3 regions of the Parendozoicomonas sp. 2304DJ65-17 genome follow, and region 3 is predicted to be linked to each of the others. Evidence: predicted binding sites of a transcription regulator. Region 3 holds the regulator's gene; each other region holds the start of a gene.
The links. Region 3 encodes FNR, which switches genes on or off when oxygen is low (the NO sensors DNR and NnrR bind a similar motif). Its sites were predicted from a motif close to TTGATNTANATCAA; they were not measured.
Positions count from the first base shown of each region.

Region 1: the regulator FNR is predicted to act here: its motif matches at 2,192-2,205, upstream of ACY2RR_RS18270 (YfcC family protein).
Region 2: the regulator FNR is predicted to act here: its motif matches at 1,746-1,759, upstream of ccoM (cytochrome c oxidase subunit CcoM).

Region 1 is NZ_JBYVJV010000008.1:61,795-66,022, forward strand. It holds gene argF (ornithine carbamoyltransferase) at 1-415, opposite strand, end outside; gene arcA (arginine deiminase) at 567-1,787, opposite strand; gene ACY2RR_RS18270 (YfcC family protein) at 2,391-3,794, shown strand; gene ACY2RR_RS18275 (hypothetical protein) at 3,846-4,228, opposite strand, start outside.
Region 2 is NZ_JBYVJV010000001.1:651,492-655,719, forward strand. It holds gene ACY2RR_RS02980 (SDR family oxidoreductase) at 1-697, shown strand, start outside; gene ACY2RR_RS02985 (OmpW/AlkL family protein) at 762-1,454, opposite strand; gene ccoM (cytochrome c oxidase subunit CcoM) at 1,519-1,644, opposite strand; gene ACY2RR_RS02995 (DUF3450 family protein) at 1,882-2,628, shown strand; gene ACY2RR_RS03000 (MotA/TolQ/ExbB proton channel family protein) at 2,625-4,049, shown strand; gene ACY2RR_RS03005 (MotA/TolQ/ExbB proton channel family protein) at 4,046-4,228, shown strand, end outside.
Region 3 is NZ_JBYVJV010000018.1:32,970-37,197, reverse strand. It holds gene ACY2RR_RS24240 (hypothetical protein) at 188-844, opposite strand; gene fnr (fumarate/nitrate reduction transcriptional regulator Fnr) at 1,341-2,099, shown strand; gene ACY2RR_RS24230 (adenine phosphoribosyltransferase) at 2,109-2,651, shown strand; gene ACY2RR_RS24225 (hypothetical protein) at 2,780-3,280, shown strand; gene ACY2RR_RS24220 (TraR/DksA family transcriptional regulator) at 3,320-3,652, opposite strand.

The sequences.
Region 1 (4,228 bases), on a different contig from region 3:
GGATCTGGGTTGGGTGCCATTCGTCAGTCAGGCCGTTCCATACTGGTACACCGGAGAACTCAGCCAGTTCTTCAACGTGAACCTGCTTGGAGCCACGGAATTCGATACCGTCGTACATACGACCCAGTACACGAGCAGTGTCTTTTACAGTCTCTTTCTTGCCCATCTGGGAGCCGCCGGAGATGTAAGTTACGTTTGCGCCCTGATCCATAGCGCCAACTTCGAAGGCGCAACGGGTACGGGTGGAAGCTTTTTCAAAAATCAGGGCGATGTTCTTGCCCTTCATGCGCTGCTGTTCGGTGCCAGCGTACTTGGCGCGCTTCAGGTCACGGGACAGGTCCAGCATGTACTGGATTTCCTGGGTGGTGAAGTCCAGCAGACGCAGGAAGCTACGGTTACGCAGATTAAAAGCCATGATAATAATCCTGATTACAAGATGATTAACGTTTGTAAAAACGCGATTTTAAACTTTCCTGCCGAAAAGTCGGCAGGAAGAAAAACAGTCGGCCTGTATGAACTTTATAGTGCATATCCTACAGGCCGGGTCATGCTGTGCGAAGCAGTTATTAAATGCCGTCACGTTCCATTGGGCAGCTCATGCAGCGAGCGCCACCGCGGCCGCGGCCCAGATCTTCACCTGGAATGGTCAGTACTTCGATACCGGCCTTCTGCATGTTTTCAATGGTGTAAACGTTACGCTCGTAAGTCACAACGGTACCAGGCTTAACGGCCAGAACGTTGTTGGCGTCGTTCCACTGCTCACGTTCAGCTTCAAATACGTCACCACCAGTTGGGATCATACGCAGGGAGTCGAGGTCCAGAGCGCGGGCGATGGAGTTGGTGAAGCCGTCTTTAACCTGAGTGAAGACGATGTCTTCGTTGTCGCCAGGAGTCAGTTCCCAGCAGTTGTTACCTTTCATGATGTCTGGGTAGTAGGTGAAGCAGTCAACATCCATGTGAGTGAACACGGTGTCGAGGTGCATGCAGCTACGTGCCTTAGGCAGTTCCAGAGCGATAACCTTGGTAGCCTGACCAGTCTTGAACAGGGAACGAGCCAAGTTTTCAACACCCTGTGCTGTGGTGCGCTCGGACATGCCGATCAGTACAGCGCCTTTACCGATAACCAGTACGTCGCCGCCTTCGATGGTGCCCAGATCGTAGTTCTGGTCGGTGTCGCCGTAGTAAGTGTGGAAGTCTGCACCATTGAACATTGGGTGGAACTTGTAGATGGCACGCATGTGCACAGTTTCACGCTTACGGGCAGGCTTAGCCATTGGGTTTACGGATACGCCGCCGTATACCCAGCAGGACGTGTCGCGGGTGAACAGGTGGTTAGGGATTGGATCCAGGATGAAGTCAGTCTGGTTCATCATGCCCAGAGTCGGGCTGCCACAAGTAGAATCCAGTTCGTTAACAGTCAGGCCGCCGATCAGGTGGGAAGCCAAGTCAACATTGGTCAGGCTTTCGAAGTAGGCGCGAACTTCACGAGCCAGGGTGGCACCGTAACGGTTTTCGTTTACCTGACGATCCAGGACCCATGCTTTTGCTTCTGGGTTGGCCAGAGTTTCAGCCAGAACATCACGCAGCAGGAATACTTCAACGCCCTGGTCACGCAGAACCTGTTGGAATGCATCGTGCTCAGCGCCAGCCTGTTCGATACGCAGAACATCATCAAACAGCAGGTCTTCACAGTTAGTTGGAGTCAGACGGCGCAGGGACAGCTCTGGACGGTGCAGCAGAACTTTTTTCAGTTGACCAACTTCAGAGCCGACGTAAAAACGGGACATTACAGATCTCCTGTTTAGAAAATGAACAGGGTTGTTTGAACGGTTGTTTGTAAACCATGTCGCTCAGATCTCCCTGTCCTGCATGCCACTATTCTAGTAGTGGCTGCCATACCTGACGGTGGGTAACTGATATGACTGTCAGTTCTTGTTCGGCTTTCATTTATGCCGCACTGGCAGTTTCACATTAGCGTTTCTGAACGGCTATAAGCAAACCTGTTTTGTGGTGCATAGATTAGCCATGCCGTTTTTTTTTGGCATTGCGCACAAATACGTAATTCGCTGCGGATTTGGCTAGATCATAGACTACTAAAATTGACGGATTTGTAAAAAATATAAACAAAAGTAGAGGGGTGTTTAAAAATAATGGGCTTACTACGGATGGTGTGTGATTTTGCGAGATTCGTTTGATTTGGGTCATAGCTTTATCTGGCTATTTCCTGTGCGTTTTCTTCCTCCTGTTTTGTGCAAAATTTCATCGCTTCGACTATAACAAGGCTCACTCTGAAACCGGGCAAGCATACGTCTGTCGACGTTTTAATAGTTGGTGGTTATTGGAAGTTTGATCCTCCCGGTTTCCCGGCAATTCAGGGCAGGGTTTCTGTTATGAAGCAGTTCAGCTTTCCTTCGGCCTACACAATACTGGTCGCCATTATCATCTTTGTTGCCATCCTGACCTGGATAGTCCCGGCCGGTCAGTACGACACCCGGCTTGATGAAGCGATTGGTAAAGATGTGCCGATTGCCGGTACTTATCATGAGGTGGATCCAAACCCCCAGGGTTTTGAAGATGTAGTGCTGGCACCTGTCGCAGGCTTTTATAACCCGGATACTTATGAAGCTAACGGTATAGACGTCGCCCTGTTTGTATTATTTATCGGGGGCTTTCTGGCTGTTGTGACTCATACCGGGGCGATTGATGCTGGTATTGCCGCAGCTATGTCAGGGCTGCAGGGGAAAGAGAAATGGATGATTCCCATATTGATGTTTGTGTTCTCTCTTGGTGGGACCATCTACGGGATGGCGGAAGAGACTCTGCCTTTTTACCTTTTATTATTACCGGTGATGATTGCGGCGGGTTATGACGCCCTCACCGCTGTGGCCGTTATTATGATTGGCGCCGGTATAGGCACTCTGGCATCAACCGTTAATCCATTTGCTACTGTTATTGCTTCTGATGCGGCGGGTATTTCATTCACCGAAGGTCTTAACCTGCGACTGGTGATTTACGTGATTGGTTTGCTGGTGTGTATTGTTTATGTGATGCGCTACGCCGAAAGAGTGCGCAAAGATCCTTCCACGTCTCTTGTTGCCAGTATGCAACAGTCCAATAAAGATCACTTTCTCTCTTCCAGTGAAGGAGAGGCTCCTGAATTAAACGGCCAGAGAAAAATTATTCTTCTTCTGTTTCTAGTGGCATTCGGAATCATGATCTGGGGTGTGTCATCCCAGGGCTGGTGGATGGCTCGGATGTCGGCTCTGTTTCTGGTGATGTCCATTATTGTGGGTATTGTTGGGCGACTGAGTGAAAAAGAATTTACTGACACGTTTGTTGCAGGTGCTGCTGATCTTTTGGGGGTTGCACTGGTTATTGGTATTGCCCGTGGCATTGTTATTGTGATGAATGGCGGGATGATTACAGATACAGTTTTGTTCTGGGCAGAACAGGCGGTCAGCGGATTGTCATCCATTGCCTTTATTAATGTGATGTACTGGATTCAGATTGTGTTGTCTTTCTTTGTTCCATCAACTTCAGGGTTGGCGGTACTAACCATGCCGATTATGGCGCCGCTGGCAGACTTCTCGAATGTTGGCCGGGATCTGGTGATTACCGCTTATCAATCAGCCAGTGGTGTGGTGAATCTCATTACGCCTACTTCCGGTGTTGTTATGGGCGGGCTGGCAATTGGTCGGGTGTCTTACAATAAATGGTTTTCTTTTGTCTGGCCGCTGTTGATTATTTTGAGTGTGTTGCTGATGGCTATTCTGAGTATTGGTGCTGTGGCTTAAACATCTGTTCAAATTAATACCCCGAACCTGAGTCGGTTCGGGGTATTATCGTTACTTCTGCTTTGATGCAAGCTCTTGTATAGCTGTTGCTAAAGTCACTGCTTTTTTTGAGTCGTCTTCCCAGAATCCTACAAAGGCACTGATCTTAATCAATCCATTTCTGAGAGTCCTAAGAATCTTGGCTCTCTCAGTATCCTCTTCTGGTAGAGATTCCAGTTCTTTATTCACCTTAACCAGAAGTGCCTCTCGGGCTTCAGCAGATAGACTTTCGGGAAGGGTAACACCGTCCTCTTTCATAGTTCTGGTGCGCTTCTTGATTTCTTCTATAGACTCTTCAGCTTCACTGCGACATTTTACAAGATCAAACTTAAGTGAGTTCAGAGCCGTATGGTGGTATGCAGCCTTGCACGCTTTGACCAGATTAAGAGTTCTTT
Region 2 (4,228 bases), on a different contig from region 3:
CGGCAATGCTCAAAAAGAGCCATCCCGCTGTTTCAGTTTTAACCGGGATGGAGTCTCAAATCTTGCAGACACCTGCAATAAAGTAGGTGCAGCGCTGGTTCAGATTTCTTCATGGCGGGTTTTCGACGGCACAAAGAAAGAACCTTACACAGAGAAAGACACTCCCAACCCTGAAAGTGTGCTTGGAAACAGTTTCTGGCAGGGGGAGCAGCAGATTCACCAGCGCTGCCCACGGCACGTTATTCTGCGTCTGTCCTGGATCATCAGTCACTGGGGAAGAAACCGGGCAACTCGTTTACTGGACAGTTTTCGAGATTCTGAAAACCCATTACCAGCATTTACCAGCTCCCATCAAAGAGGATGTCCGACAACCGCGGAAGATGTGGCCCGCGTACTTCTCGCCATTACTCAGCAGATAGGTTGCGACTCCAATTGCTGGGGTACATATCATTACAGCGCTGCAGAACCCACCGATGAATACACTCTTGCAGAAGTTATTCTCGCGGAAGCCTCACAATATCTGGATATTCCCAAAGACGCGTTACCAGAAGACAGTGCGGGTGATGAAGCCGCTGTGAATGCCTGCCTCGACAGCCGGAACCTGAGACATACCTTTGGCATAATGTCCCGCCCCTGGCGAAGCGCTGTTGCTCGTTTGGTGCGGAATTATTTTGAACAACACAAGCCTTCCAATTAAAAGCACATAACAAGAAAAGGCCATCACAAGTGATGGCCTTTTGCATACCGAGGCAGTTTTCAGGTTAGAACTTGTAGTTCAGGCCAACCATGTAAACCAGAGGGTCGAGCTCTACATCAGTTTTAAACTTCACGCCATCAAAGGAACCACGACCATCAAAAGTGGCTTCTGTGTCGATATCGATGTACCAAACAGCTGCGTTTACCCCAAGGTTTTCAGTCAGCGCATAATCGAAACCAGCCTGAACAGCTAAACCAAAGGAGTCATCCAACTCCAGGTTGCCAAAGCTGCCTTTGTGCTGACTCTTGATGCTTTCATCAAAGAAAGTGGTGTAGTTCAAACCTGCGCCAACATAAGGCTGGAATGCAGAATCTGAAGCCATTGGGTAATACTGAACTGTCAGAGTTGGTGGCAGGTGTTTAACATCAGCCAGTTTGCCAAGTCCGTTCAAGCCGCCTTTAGTTTTAATGGTATGACTGAAAGGTGTCGCAGCCAGAAGCTCAATACCCCAGTGAGAACTCAGCATATAGGTGAGAGAAAGACCCAGCTGTGTATCACTGTCAACATCAACGGTTGTTGGTGCTCCCCCCAGAGTCACCAAACCACCATTCGCCTTAAGCTTGCCACTATCAACATCCGGATCAACAGTTGCCGCACCCGCACGCAGGATAAAATCACCAGCCTCGTACGCCTGCACGCTACCAGCAGTCAATACCAGAGCAGCAGAAACCGCTGCAGCAATCCCTGAAAGTTTCATAAATTTATTCATTGTTCTTAGCTTCTTTGCTGTGTGTTGGGTGTGTTGTTATTTTTAGCTGATATCAGGAGTCAGACTGATCACGCTTCCGATGACTGTCTTTGTAGACAAACCACCCGAATCCCCCCATAAAGGCGACCACAAGACCTACAGTCAGAACTCCGGCAATTACCAGTGCTTCGAAAGGCATGATCCACTCCTTGCTTGTTCAGTCAGCTTTGATGTTGTTTTTGGCTTACTGCTTACATAGCGCTTACACAATAACCATATACCCAGTACGGGTTTTACCTATTGATGCAGATCAAGAAAACATCAGCCTTTTTGCTATTGATACCTCGCACGCCCCCTTGGATAATGGTCTGGAAGGAATTAGGGGTTCCTGGGAACAGGAATCTGACACCCAATAAAAATAATGAATAGGTGCCCGATGCTACGAGCACTCCTCCTGACAATTGCTCTTTGCGCCGTTTTTCCTGCTTATGCTCTGGAGGAGACTCCACAGAGCATTATTGCGACGCAAGTCGGCACTCAAAATGCTTCCGCTGCCAGCCAGAAGCGTATTAACCAATTGGATTCTGAAACCAGAGCTTTACTGGAGAAATACCGGGCTCTGCAAAAAGAGATTACAGAGCTATCCCAAAGCAACCAGTTACTGGAGCAAAATGTTGGGCGGCAGCAAAGAGCCATTACCCGGCAATCTCAGGAAATTGAAGATACCCGTCGCCTGCTTAGTCAGCTGGATGATTTCAGCAACCAGCTTCAGCGCAACCTGACACCGCTGGATCAGCAGTTCCCATTCAAACCGAAAAACACACCTGCCGAGCTGATTACAGCCCTCGATTCTCCAGAGAGCACCCAAAGATTTCTGGCGAGCCTCAAGCTCTGGCGTGAAGAACTTGATAACGGATCCAAGTTAACGACTTGGGACGGTCAATTAAACAATGGCCAACAGGTTGAGTTTGTTCGACTGGGGCGGGTGGCTCTTTATTACCTGACGCCGGATGGCAACGATGCCGCCATGTACCTTTCCGATACTGCGGATTGGCAGCCATTAACACTCTCACAAATCAGGGAACTGATTCGGGCACGGGACATTGCCCGCAATGACAGAAAGTCAGACTGGCTCTACCTGCCGGTACCAGATATTGCTGTCACAGAGGAGGAACACCAATGAGCTCCATAAGGTTTTTATCTTCCCTGACTTTCGTACTTTTCACTCTTTTATCCGCGAGCACAGCTTTTGGAGAAACAACAACCTCACCTGAGTTGTTGCTTAAAGAACTGATGCAACAAACCATTGCTAACGGAAATAAAGAAAGAGAAAACAACCAACAACGTGAACAGCGCTTCCTTGCGGAGAGAGACCAACAGGCAGCTAAACTCGCTGAACTGGAATCACAACTCAAAGCTCTCAAAGAACGTAATCAGCAACTACGTAGTGAGCAAGAGGTCAACTCCTCAACTCTCCAACAATTATCAGAACAGAAAAATGCCCAACTGGCTGACCGGGGTCGTTTTACCAACAGCCTGAATCAGGAGTTTCAGAGCATTGCAGAACATGCTCGCTCACTTCCAGTGACAGCTCTTTCTCCGGGACGATTAGCCCTGTTCCAGGAGCTCAGCCAATCACCAGAACTGCCTTCACCTGAAAAGTTACAAAATGCCCTGACCGAACTTCAGTCTCTTGTAAAAGACACTGGTCTGGCTGGGCCGGTAGAAGTGAGTGTGGTTCAGTCGAATGGCTCAGAGCAGATTCAGTCAGTGACGTTTGCTGGCCCATTCGCGGCCAACAACAACGGCAACTTTCTAATTTATCAGCCTGATCGTGATCGCCTGCTAACAGCTCCCCGCCAGCCAAATATGCTCACCCGCATTTATGCGGCCAGCTTTCGGGGAAGTCGTGGGGATGCAATGGCAATAGATCCTGAACACGGCCAGATTCTTCAACGTATGGCCACAGAATCAACAATGCTGGAACAGGTCAACAACGGTGGTGCTATCGCTTGGTTGATTCTGGTTCTTGCAGTGGGGGGAATTGTTTTCACAGGCATACGCATTAGGTTTCTTAATGCTGAAACTCTTCGCGTTAATCACCAGAAACACAACCTTCACACACTGTCTGAAAACAATGCTCTGGGGCGGGTTTTGCTGGCCTGGCAGGCTTCTGCCCAAAGTGGCAATACAGAATCGAGAGAACTGCGTCTGGATGAAGCAGTTATGGAAGAAATGCCACATCTGGAAGCAGGTCATAGTGTTGTCCGGCTTATGGCAGCTCTTGCGCCCATGCTGGGTTTATTGGGAACAATTGTTGGCATGATCGCTACGTTCCAGGCCATGACCCTTGGTGGTGGCCGGGAACAATTAATGGCCGCAGGAATTGCACAGGCATTGGTAACCACGGCTGCAGGTTTGCTGGCAGCAATCCCGCTTCTTGCCGGACACGCTCTACTAACTTCTCGCAGTAAACGCTTAATGCTGATTCTGGATAAACAGGCTGCCGGGTTGCTGGCAGATTTCCAGGAAAAACAGATCACAGAACAACAGTCTGAGATTAAGAAAGAGCCAGAAACATCCAAAGCGGAAGCCATGTTATGAGTATGGTTGCTGATCTGCTTCAGTTTCTTGACCGCGGTGGCTGGGTGTTGTGGCTGATATTCCTGCTCTGCACGGTGCTTTTATCTTTGCTGGCCGAGCGAGTCTGGTTCTTTGGTCACTACACCCAGCACCTGACCGAAACAATCAACCGCTGGAAGAACAGACAAGACAAAAACTCT
Region 3 (4,228 bases):
CCACCTCTGACCTTGAAATAGCCAGCAGAAAGCCTCGAATTACCCTTTTCGACCGGAGAAAACAGTAGGAGGTTCCGTGATGGTTAGTATGCCTAACAACACTGCAAGATGAGCTGACAGAGGGGAGAGGAATTAAACCCGCCGAAACGGGTTTAATTTACGGCATTAAACAATTCTATCTTATTGTTTAAGTCCTGCGGGGAAGGGGCTTAGAAGCATCTTCCAGCTCGGTGATACGCGCATCGTACTCGTCATGATCTTCAAGCTTACGGTTAGCCGCTTCAATCAGAAGCTTGTTTTCAGTAATCCGCTGTTCATGATCATTGGTTTCAGAGTTACACAGGCGACCACGTGTAGCGGTTCTTACACCCCAACGCAAGAAATCAACACCCATGGGGACTAGACCAACCGACCAGCCACCCTTAACCGCAGCCTTGTAGCTACCACCAGCACTCAATGCCTTGGTCGTCGCCTCAGAGCAACCAGCGCTTTTTGCAAAATTGTAAGCGCTCTTGGAAACTGCTTCTCCAGTTCCACCGAAGACAGCCCCGGAAATGATCCATGGCAGGTAATGGTAACTAAAGGATCTTATTCCATATAGGAACATAGAGCATACTTCTTTAGCTCCACGACCAGCAGAATAGAATGCGTTTGCGACTTTACGCTGACCAACAGCAGTTGAAGCAGTGTCATCACCGCCACCCATCTCAGCATCCTGCTGAGGGTTGCTAACTTCTACAGTTCGACCAGAGTTCTGCGCAGGGGGCCTAGTGTAATAACCCAGAGTTGTTAGTGCACCTACTCCTGCTGCAACAACACCGCCAATGATTAATGGACTTGGCATAAAAACCTCCATAGTTTTCTAGTGTTACCTGATCCCATAATTGTGTTTGAGCACAAATGGCCCGCCGGGCACATACCGGATCAGACGTTATGAGGCCTTCCAGCCTCCCATGCATGCCCAAAAAGCCCGGCAAGCCGGTGAGTTCATGCTTGTCACTATTGACCGGAGACTAACGAGGAGGTTCGTGAATGGAGGCGGTTCTGTCAGATTCACTAACGGGATTGATCAGGAGCAACGGAATGGCAACTCGGCAGAAAAACGGGTTCTCTATTGATAAACAGCAATGTGTGACCGATTTTTTTTCCGATGGGTTTTAATTTTTTTTGTAATGGCAACCCTAAAAGACACCAAAAAGATGACAAGAGACCATCATTTGAACAAAAACAACAGAAAAAAAACCATTATAGGTATCTGCCACAGGGTTAAAGTTAGCCCCGTATTCCCATACAATAGGCTCACTCTCTACATCAGCCAATCTGGTTCTTAGGGGCTCAATATGGCGCCAAAACTGAACGTACGGCATGCCAGCCAAGTAGCCTGCAGGGACTGTAGCCTGAGTCCTTTGTGTCTGCCACTGGCGCTTAAAATAGAAGATATTGATGATCTCGATGAGATCATCAAGCGCGGCAGACCATTGAAAAAAGGCGAACATCTGTTCCTGGAAGGTGATGCATTTCACAGTGTTTTCGCAGTGCGCTCCGGTGCGCTGAAAACATACACATCCACCAATGAAGGTGAAGAGCAGATAACTGGGTTCTACCTGCCCAGTGAACTGGTCGGCCTCAGTGGGCTGGATACAGATACCTATCCGGTGTCTGCCCAGGCTATTGAAACCACCATGGTTTGCGAAATTCCCTTTGATAAGCTCGAAAAGCTCTCCGACAGTCATCCTGCTCTGCGCCGCCAGCTTATGCGGATCATGAGCAAGAAGATTCGTGAAGACCAGCAGATGAAACTGCTGTTGTCGAAGAAAAATGCTGACGAGCGTATTGCGACATTCCTCATCAACCTGGCCAGTCGTTTCCGGCGCCGGGGTTTCTCCTCACAGTCTTTCCGCCTGTCCATGTCCCGTAACGAAATGGGCAACTATCTTGGTCTGGCGGTAGAAACTGTAAGTCGTGTTTTCACTCGCTTCCAGAAGGCGGAACTCATCCATGCCAACGGTAAAGAGATTGAGATTACCAACGCAATGGAGCTGTGTAGCCTCGCAGGTGGTAAACTGACTGACAGTCCTGAGGTTGTAAACATTCAGTAAGTTAGTGATATGAACCAATCTGCATTTAGCGAAGATCGTCTGCGCGGCCTGATCCGGGCCGTGCCTGACTGGCCGGAACCCGGTGTTATGTTCCGTGACATTACCACCCTGCTCAAGTCTCCCGAAGGCATGGGCATGGTTCACGAAACGTTTGCCGAACGTTACCGGAACAAGGGCATCACCCATATTGGCGCCTTGGATGCCCGGGGATTCTTGTTGGGAGCACCACTGGCTGCAACCCTGCACCTACCTCTGGTTATCTTCAGAAAGCCCGGCAAACTCCCCGCAGAAACAATATGCGAGGAATATACACTGGAATATGGTAAAGCAGCCCTTGAGGTTCATACCGACTCTCTTTCCGCTGGCGACAAGATCGTTCTGATTGATGATCTTATTGCTACTGGCGGCACCCTTCTGGCAGCGACCAAACTGGTTAATCGCCTGGAAGCAGAAGTCGTAGAAGCAGCAGCCATTATCGACCTGCCAGCTCTTGGTGGCTCATCCAAGCTGAAAGAAGAAGGCATTGCTTCCTTCGCACTCACCAGCTACTGATCCCCTCCGAACCAGTCTGGAATAACCGGGCTGGTTTACTTTCCTTTCAATTTTGCCGATGTCTCTTTCTGAAAGTTCTGTTATACCTTTAGGTACAACAACGGTTCTCATCGGAAGAGATAAAAGATATGGGTATCTGTGCCAAGGAACTGCGCACACTGGTTATTCGCCCCACGTTAAAACATTTAGGCCTGTGGAGCCCCGCTGCTGAGGATTTACTTTTGGGGACGGCAGCCCAGGAGTCAGGGCTTGGGGAACATCTCAAAATGGATAACCAGCGAGCACTGGGTATCTACCAGATCACACCCCGCATGCACCGAAATGTTTGGGATAACTTTCTTTCTACTCAGCCGGAACTGGCAAGCAAGGTGAGAGGTCTGGCCAGCCAGCATGAGTTTCTTCAGCATCCTCACGCCGAATTAGCCACAAACCTTTCTTACGCGACCGCGGTTGCACTAATGATCTATCTTCGCCGTGGTAAACCGCTGCCTGCCAACTTCAAAGATAACCCCAAACGGTTGGGGCGCTGCTGGCACAACAACTTTCACAGTAAACCACAGGGTACTGTCGATGACTTTGTCGACCACTACAACACCCTGATCCGAGGCAAGGAAACGAGCCAGAGCTAAGAAAGTCAGATTCTGGTATATGACAAGCTGCTTCAGCGGTTATTGCCCACGTGCTTCCGCACATTTCACACACAGGTTGGTGTAAGGCATGACTTTAAGGCGTGCCAAAGGAATTTCCCCACCACAGTCAACACAGAGGGTGTACTCTTCCTCGTCAATACGCTCAAGAGCTTTCTGGATAAGATGAAGTTCATTGACGGCCTCATTACCAAGAGCGTCTATTACCTCATCGTTTTCCCGTTCCTGAGCCTGCTCAGACCAGTCAGCATTGGCTTTTCGGGTAACATCTTTTTTTATGTTATCCAAACGCGCTTGCAACTCTGCCTGACGACTCAGCAACACTTCACGAAATTGGTCATATTCCCCTTTCATGGTTGATTCCCTCTGCACTTTCCTGACTTATGGAACTAAGACTGGCTGACTTATCACTACAGAAATGCCCTTATTCTTACATCTGGAGCAGGCATCCCCTTACATGATTTATGACTTCTTATATTTTGCATTCTAGGGTTTACGATCAGCGCGGCTGGTGACATATATCAACAACAGGCTGACCGAGTTTAGCAAACCTTCCGCGCCTTCCAGCAACAGAAACGGCCTATCACTATAATGCGACGTTTTAGCAGGAATACCAAGGGGCACATATCACAAGTCAGAAAAGTATGGCCAGTCAGGCAAGGATTGCCGGAATAGGCATCAAAATGGCTGCCGCGGATCCCATATAGTACGCGTGGCCAATGAATCCATTTCGGGGATATTCCTGTTTTACCAAATTGAGTACTTTTTTATCGATCTATGCCTAGTGTTGCACTTAACTGGCACCAAACCTCTTTCGTGTTGCACTTGCTCAAATTTATCCCCTTCTTCCCGGAAAAACTGTTGCACTTGGATGAACTCTTTTATTGCACATTGTTGCAGTTGACCACCAGAAATCCCTTACCCGCCAAG